2 regions of the Solibacillus sp. NPDC093137 genome follow, and region 1 is predicted to be linked to the other one. Evidence: riboswitches for the same ligand, from Rfam matches in the RefSeq annotation. Region 1 holds a riboswitch; the other holds the start of a gene.

Region 1 (4,218 bases):
TTATTGTTTTAATCAGCGCGCAATTTATAGGTAATAATGAATCGGTTACTATGCAGAATGAAACATTCGATCTTGCCACTCCGGAATCGGAAGAAAGTATGACAATGAGTGCGAAGGAAGATGCATCTACACAACGCTCCATGATTAATAGTTTTTCGACGGAAGCTCAACCGGAGCAAACATTAGTTTATGAAAGCGAGCTAGAGGAAAACACATTATTTGCAATTGGTCTTGCAGGGGATGATGCAGAAAGTGTACCTGTAAGCATATTGATTCCAAATGAGATTGTTGCCGAAAAAACGGGTACAGAAAATCCGACGAAGCTGGAACTTTATAACACGTTCAGTCCGTTGCTTGACGAACAGTCGTTAGGCTTTAATGAATACCATCCTTACAAGGGCGAATTGCGTGAGGAAGGGAACAGGCTTGTTCATATGTTGCCGGAAGATCACCAATATGATGCGGGAACTGCTTCCTTATCAAATTATCTCGGTTCCCTTGTCGACACTTTCAGAGATGAATATATGGAAGTAGAAATACAAAATACGGCCGGAAAACCAATTTACTTTGACCATATTGGCGACGTAAAAGAGCCGTTTTTATTAAATGATGAGAACGCTCAATATAATTATTTTATGTATCAGATGCGGAATGGAGCGGTATATTTAAGTCCCAATTTCCGAATGAGCTTTAAAGATGTGCAAGAAGCAATCAAAAATATGACGGTGGAAGCGAATGATATATACAGAACGGTTATATTGCCGGGTGTATATTTAAAAGTTGAAGACGCTAAGTCGATCGTAACAATTACATTTGAAGAACCTTTAAACTTGGACAATTATGAACCAGCTCAAGGAATGCGAATGATTGAAGGATTAATAATGACAGCAGCAAGTTTTGATAAACAGGTAAAATTTGAAAATATCGTACAGGAACAATGGGGCGGTTATGACTTCACAAAACCGGTAGATAAGCCGATCGCGGCGAACCGTATTCATTATGAATTTCAATAATTCAAATAATTTTACTAGGAATTGTAAGCAATGGGCTTTACAATTCCTTTTTTTTATATATAATAATAGTTATAGCAAGGTAATTGCTACATAATTTCATATTGATTCATCTTCGGGGCAGGGTGTAACTCCCGACCGGCGGTAATAAAAGTTATAACTTCTGACCATTTACTTGGAGGAATTTATGTCGAACTTTTCGAGCCCGCGAGCCACTTTTGTGTGCAGGATTTGGTGCAATTCCAAAGCCGACAGTATAGTCTGGATGGGAGAAGGTGAAGGTACGGTCGTCATTTTTTGAAAATGCCGTGCTTTGCAGTACTTATTTCTAATTCCTTATTTGTAAACGGAATATTTTTCGTATACAAAAAACAGGAATTGCTGCAAATGCACAGATAGACCCTTTATTTAAGTGTGCCTATTTCTCCCTTATGCTCTAGTTTAGCATAAGGGTTTTTTCATGGAATGATTTGATACGTCCTTTCTTCTTGCGAGATGGAATCAGCAAAGAGGAGAGATTTATATGCAAAAAAGAAGTTTAAAGTTACGATCATTCGTAACAATCGCAATGCTGAGTGGGGTTTCATTTGTGCTAATGTTGTTAAACTTCCCACTACCATGGTTCCCGGTGTTTTTACAAATTGATTTCAGTGATGTGCCAGCATTGATTGCGGCAATTACGATGGGACCTGTTGCAGGTATCCTAGTTGAACTTGTTAAAAATGTGCTTGACTGGATTTACACAGGGGCTCCTGAAGGAATTCCGGTAGGTCATATGGCTAACTTCGCTACAGGTGTATTATTCATTTTACCAGCTTACTATATTTATAAAAAATTCCCTTCTGCAAAAGGGTTAATGACAGGCTTAGTTGTTTCTACAGTTGTAATGTCACTTGGAATGGCGGCATTAAACTACGTGGCGTTCTTACCGCTGTACACGTACTTACTAGGCTTCGAATATAATATGTACGAAACAATCGTGTTAGGTATTTTACCGTTTAATATTGTTAAAGGAATTATGATGTTTGTGGTCGTGACGATGCTTTACCGTTCAATGCGTGTATGGATTGAAAATCAGCGCAGACAATATTTAGCTTAATTAAATAATAAATTATGGAGCGATGTCATAAAAGTGTTAACTTTATGACATCGCTCCTTTTATATTTACTCTTACTATTGTCATTCTGTTATAGGGCTGATATGATATTGTACATTGTTAAGAAAATTAGGACGTTTCATTAAAACACCATGAAATGACATCTTGGGAGAGAATATGATGGACAAGAAAATACCATTTTCAACCTATGCAGTAATCGGAACGATGCTGTTTGGGATGTTTTTTGGAGCAGGAAATTTAATATTTCCGATTCAAATGGGGCAATTGGCAGGGACAAACTATTGGTTTGCGCTAATTGGCTTTTTAGTTACGGCAATTGGTTTGCCGTTTTTAGGAATTCTGGCAATCGGATTGTCGGGAAGTAATGGATTGCGCGATTTGGCAAGTAAAGTACATCCGATGTTTGGATTGTTTTTTGCATTGGCTTTATACTTAACGATTGGGCCATTTTTTGCAATTCCGCGTACAGCAACAGTACCGTTTGTTGTTGGATTTGAACCGTTTATCGATCCTTCACAGGCGACATTGTGGCTTGCGGTATTCAGTTTTATTTTCTTCGCGATCGTTTTTTATTTTTCACTAAATCCGGCGAAGATCATGGACATTATAGGGAAGTACTTAACACCGGCATTTTTAGTATTTTTATTTGTGCTAATCGGTATTAGTCTGTTTTCTCCAATGGGGAAATTCGTTGAGCCTGCTGGAACTTATATTAACGAGGCGTTTATGACAGGTTTTAAAGAAGGCTATAATACGATGGATGCACTTGCTTCGCTTGCGTTTGGTATTGTTGTCATCCATGCGATAAAGCGAACAGGGATTACAGATAAGAAAGAAATTGCAAAAGCGACTTGGAAATCAGGTATTTTCGCAATGGCATTAATGATGCTGATTTACGGTCTGATTGCTTACATGGGAGCATCGAGTATAACGGCGATTGGTACATTTGACAATGGCGGTCAAATTTTTGCTGCGGTTGCCGATCATTATTTCGGCTCATACGGAGCAATTTTGTTGGCGATTATTATTGTACTTGCATGTTTAAAAACGAGTATTGGGCTCATTACTTCATGCAGTGAGTTTTTCCATGAAGTGTTTCCGAAAATCAGCTATAAAACATTTGTAGTCCTATTATGTGTTGTTTCATTTATCATTGCAAACTTTGGATTAACAAATATTATTACATATGCAATTCCAGTGTTGATGTTCCTTTACCCTCTGGCAATAGTGTTAATAATACTGGCGCTTCTAGGACCGCTATTTCACTACAAAAGGACTGTATTTGCAGGGTCAATTTTACTCGTATTCTTTATTAGTATAATTGATGGGTACAATGCGTTAATCGGAAGTGTGCCGGCATTTGAAGTGAGTGTGCTGTCTTCTATTTCAGCTTTTTACGCAGATTACCTACCGCTCTATTCCATTGGTTTAGGGTGGATTGTTCCGGCGTTAGTAGGAGCGGTTATCGGATTATGTATTCCGAATCGCACGAATGAAATCAATACGGATTAAAAAATGGTTGTGTAAAAGGAAAATTTCCTTTTACACAACCATTTTCTGTTTTAGTGGATATTTTGCTTTTTAAAGCTTCCACCTTTAACTTCGACTACTTCGTATACTGTCACAAAGGCATTCGGATCGATTTCTCGAATAATACCCTTTATCTTACTTTCTTCCATCCGGTTGATTACACACGTAATTTCTTGAAATTCCTGATGGGAGTATGCACCGTATACTGTGCTGAAAGTCGCGCTTCTTCCTAAACGATCTCGAATTGTTTCGACCATTTTAAGCGGCTCTTTTGTAATGATTTTATATGTTTTAGAGCCGCTAAGTCCTTCTTCAACAATCAAGATAACTTTTGATGCGATATAATAAGCAATTGCCGATAACAAAGCACCTTTAAAGCCGAATACAAACGATACAATGATGAAAACGAAAAAGTTTAAAAACAAAATGAGATCACTTGTACCGAAAGGCAATTTTCTCGATAGTAACACTGCAAGCATGTCTATCCCATCAAGAGCGCCACCATTACGAAGCGCTAACCCCATACCAATACCTAAAATAATTCCCCCTACAACTGTAATA
Region 2 (4,218 bases), 740 kb from region 1:
TCGTTCATGTTGGAAATCCTCCTTTAATTCAGCCTTTAAAGCTTTAATAGCGTGATGAAGCCGTGATTTTACCGTACCGATCGGAACATCCAATATTAAGGCAATTTCTTCTTGCGGCAAATCTTCATAGTAAGCAAGCAAAATTACAGCCCGCTGTTTATCCGGCAAGTTGGAAATCGCTTGTTGAATGACGAGTGTGTCTTCGGTTTGCAGCGTTTTTTTCTGAATAGGGATGAGAAAAGGCAGGAGTGTCTGCCATCGTTTGCGCCTTTTCAGCTTATTGATCATAAGGCGGTAGGCAATCTGAAACAAGAAGGACTTTACCGTACCACGTTGCTGTTCATACTGAAATTTTTTTGATTGCAGCACTTCAAAGCTGTCGTGAACAATATCGACACTCAATTGCTCATCTTTTGTATAACGGTACAAAAAACAGAACAGCGGCTCATGCAACTGGTCGTACAGTTGTGCCAACGCTTCCGAATCGCCAATTTGAAACGCGATCATCAACTGCTCATTGTTCGCTATCATAAACGTCACCGAAACGTGCTTTAATACTTTTTAGTGTAGCCGATATGCGCATGACCAAATACACAACCATTACAATGACCCATGCCTGTGCCTGGTTCGTAAAAAACTGAACATAAGGGTTTTCAATTGTTTCACCGGATGAAAGTAAAATGTTCAAAACTTGCACACAGATAATCGTATAAACCGCTAAAATCAGAGTAATCGTGTCAAATATATTCCAGCGTAAATAAACGGTTGTTTTCGCATAATTAATTTTTTTACCTTCCCTGATAATATGTTTTCTAAAAAACGGAATCAAAATCGTAAATAATACAACCATTTCAACTGCACTCACAATTAACGAAATTTTAAAACCAATCCCCATATCGATTTCTCCTTACTTAGTTAAATTTTATAACAAGCTGCAACTTTTGATGCATTCACTGACTATACAAACAGGAGAGGAAAAAGGTTCAAAAATTTTTTAATATTTATTCTGCGACAATTTCCGGTTCCTGCCGCTTTTGCAGATTATTTTCATGTAATCGGTTCATATAGTTTTGTACAACAACATTAATGTAAAAGAACATCCCCATTAAAATTCCGGAAAACACCCAACTCGCTACCCGTTTATAAATAAGCATGTCACCATAACTGTCAATTCCATATTTACGAAGCAGGAAGACCGTAATTCCTGCCATAACCAGTCCTCGAATAATGAAGACAACCTGGATCAGCTGAAACCATCGGAAGATCCCTTTTTGAAAGAATAATGCTTTACTTTCCTTTCGTGCATGTCCTTGCAAATAAGCAAAATCAACTGCAATATACAGGGAAAAAGGCTGTTTTACGATGAATAAAATTACATAGAGCAACGTATAAAAAAGACCTAAATAAACGTTATTCCAAATCATCTGCTCCGCTGAACCCGACAGTAAATCGACCGCTGTACCTATAAGCATTGAGCCTAAAATAAACAGGCCTGTCACATTGAATTGCCGGTCTTTAGCAAAGCGGTAAACCGTATAAATTATCCCGGGAACAGTGGACAGCAGCATTGCGGCATAGTCACCAAAAGGCTCTCGCCCAAACTTCCAGATTACATAAGGTAATGCTGCATAAAACAGTAGCTCTAGAAAGATAAGATATTTATTCGACTGTGAATTATTCGCCATAAAAGCCTCCATTACCGTTAAAAAAGTATTTGTTTTTTTATATTACTAAAGATTATCCGACACTATATTTTATGAAATAGTTATACGAAAAAAAGCAACCAAGTAAACGAAAGACACTTAAAAAAAGCTTGCAATAACTCCTTTCTAATTTATGTAATATTATGTATATTCTTCTACGTATTATCTTTAGTAAAGTTTCAAAATTTTTATAATTTAACAGAGGGGATAGAGGTAAAAGGATTGATGGAACAAAAAGTAAGTAGGTGCTAAAATACTATTAGCTTTTTAAATTATTTATGTTACAATAACTTTCAAATAAAATAATTTCCTTCGGGGTCGGGTGAAATTCCCAATCGACGGTGATGAGTTTATCTCTAAGCCCGTGAGCCACTTTATGTGTGCAGGATTTTGGTGCAAATCCAAAGCCGACAGTTATAGTCTGGATGGGAGAAGGAATGGCAACGCATTTTAAAAATTTGATTTTAAATGTGCTTTTTTGCTATACACTTTTCCTGTCGCACCTTGTGACGGGTTTTTTTATTTTATTTGAAAAAAATAATTTCCTTCGGGGTCGGGTGAAATTCCCAATCGACGGTGATGAGTTTATCTCTAAGCCCGTGAGCCACTTATGTGTGCAGGATTTGGTGCAAGTCCAAAGCCGACAGTTACAGTCTGGATGGGAGAAGGAAGCAATGTCAGCAGTTTTTTGAAAATTTACTTCAAGAAGCTTATTTGATGATGCTCAATTTTCCTCTCATCGAACTCCGAATTCAATCGGGGTTCTTTTTTAATCTTAAAAAGAGGTGAGCAGGATGTTTACAGGAATCATTGAAGAACTTGGAACGGTTGAAACAGTCAGCCAATCCACACAAGCGATGGAACTAGCCATTCGCGCAAGCACAATTCTAGAGGATGTTCAACTCGGGGACAGCATTGCCGTTAACGGTGTCTGTCTGACAGTGAAACAATTTTCGCCGACCGTATTTTTGGCAGATGTCATGCCGGAAACCGTCAAAGCAACAAGCCTACAGCAATTAACTGCTGGGATGCCTGTCAATCTAGAACGGGCAATGTCGGCAAATGGTCGATTCGGTGGACATATCGTATCGGGCCATGTTGATGGAATTGCAACAATACAACGGAAAAGACCTGTTGCCAATGCAGTTTATATTGATTTGGCAATGGAAAAGCATTTGGTTGCTGAATGTATTAAGAAAGGCTCAATTACAGTGGACGGCACGAGTTTAACAATTTTTGATGTGACGGACACATTCATTACCATTTCCTTAATCCCTCATACGTATGAACAGACTGTATTAGGCTTTAAAAAGCCGGGAGATGTTGTGAACATTGAAACAGATCTAATCGGAAAATATGTAAAAAAACATTTACAAAATCAAACGGAAAGTACAATTACAATGGACTTTTTGCAACGTACAGGATTTTAAAGGAGTGGTGACAAAATGAATACAATTGAAGAAGCAATTCAGGCATTGAAAAACGGCGAGATTATTATTGTGTCAGATGACGAGAACCGTGAAAATGAAGGGGATTTTCTTGTGTTAGGAGAATTCGCTACACCGGAAAATATTAATTTCATGGCGCTTTATGGAAGAGGGTTAATTTGTACACCAGTTTCATCTGCAATTGCAGAAAAGCTTTCCCTTCATCCAATGGTGCAAAGCAATACCGATACATATCAAACAGCTTTTACGATTAGTATCGATCATATCCATTCAACGACAGGTATAAGTGCATTTGAGCGTTCTAAAACGATGTTAGCATTACTGGATCCTGCAACAAAACCGGAGCATTTTCATCGTCCCGGCCATGTTTTCCCGCTCATTGCTAAACAGGGAGGCGTGTTGGAACGTCGCGGGCATACGGAAGCAGGTGTTGATCTGGCGAAACTATGCGGTTCGAATGAAGTTGCGGTCATCTGTGAAATTATGAACGAAGATGGTTCAATGGCCCGCATGCCACAGCTCGAAAAGATTGCACAAAAACATAACCTGAAATTTATTACAATCGAAGACTTAGTTCAATATATAAAATTAACTACCGTATTGGTATAAAAAGGAGCAATTAAAATGGGAAAAACATTTGAAGCACAATTAGTCGGAACAGATCTAAAAATCGGAATTGTCGTAGGGCGCTTTAATGAATTTATTAATGATAAATTATTAAGCGGTGCAATTGACGGCTTAAAACGTCATGGTGTTGATGAAGCAAACGTTGATACAGCATGGGTTCCAGGTGCTTTCGAAGTACCGTTTGTTGCAAAAAAAATGGCTGAAACAAATAATTATGATGCAGTAATCGGTTTAGGTACGGTCATTCGCGGATCAACTACACATTACGATTATGTATGTAACGAGGCGGCAAAAGGAATTGCCAAAGCAGGGTTGGACACAGGCGTACCGGTAATTTTCGGCATTGTCACAACTGAAAATATCGAACAGGCAATCGAACGTGCTGGTACAAAAGCAGGCAATAAAGGCTACGACAGCGCAATGTCTGCAATTGAAATGGC

The links. Region 1 has a riboswitch for FMN ahead of ACQKN3_RS08120 (ECF transporter S component). Riboswitches for the same ligand answer to the same signal wherever they lie in the genome.
Region 2: it holds a riboswitch for FMN, as region 1 does, so the genes downstream of both, ribE (riboflavin synthase) here and ACQKN3_RS08120 (ECF transporter S component) in region 1, are expected to answer to the same signal.

Annotation. Positions count from the first base shown of each region.
Region 1 covers NZ_JBNNVH010000001.1:1,578,136-1,582,353, reverse strand. The annotation lists gene ACQKN3_RS08125 (hypothetical protein) at 1-1,013, shown strand, start outside; FMN riboswitch at 1,118-1,291, shown strand; gene ACQKN3_RS08120 (ECF transporter S component) at 1,534-2,109, shown strand; gene brnQ (branched-chain amino acid transport system II carrier protein) at 2,287-3,639, shown strand; gene ACQKN3_RS08110 (YitT family protein) at 3,690-4,218, opposite strand, start outside.
Region 2 covers NZ_JBNNVH010000001.1:838,068-842,285, forward strand. The annotation lists gene ACQKN3_RS04360 (hypothetical protein) at 1-8, opposite strand, end outside; gene ACQKN3_RS04365 (RNA polymerase sigma factor) at 1-507, opposite strand, end outside; gene ACQKN3_RS04370 (group-specific protein) at 515-895, opposite strand; gene ACQKN3_RS04375 (VC0807 family protein) at 1,002-1,685, opposite strand; FMN riboswitch at 2,008-2,144, shown strand; FMN riboswitch at 2,243-2,377, shown strand; gene ribE (riboflavin synthase) at 2,498-3,133, shown strand; partial or broken gene ribB (3,4-dihydroxy-2-butanone-4-phosphate synthase) at 3,149-3,757, shown strand; gene ribH (6,7-dimethyl-8-ribityllumazine synthase) at 3,776-4,218, shown strand, end outside.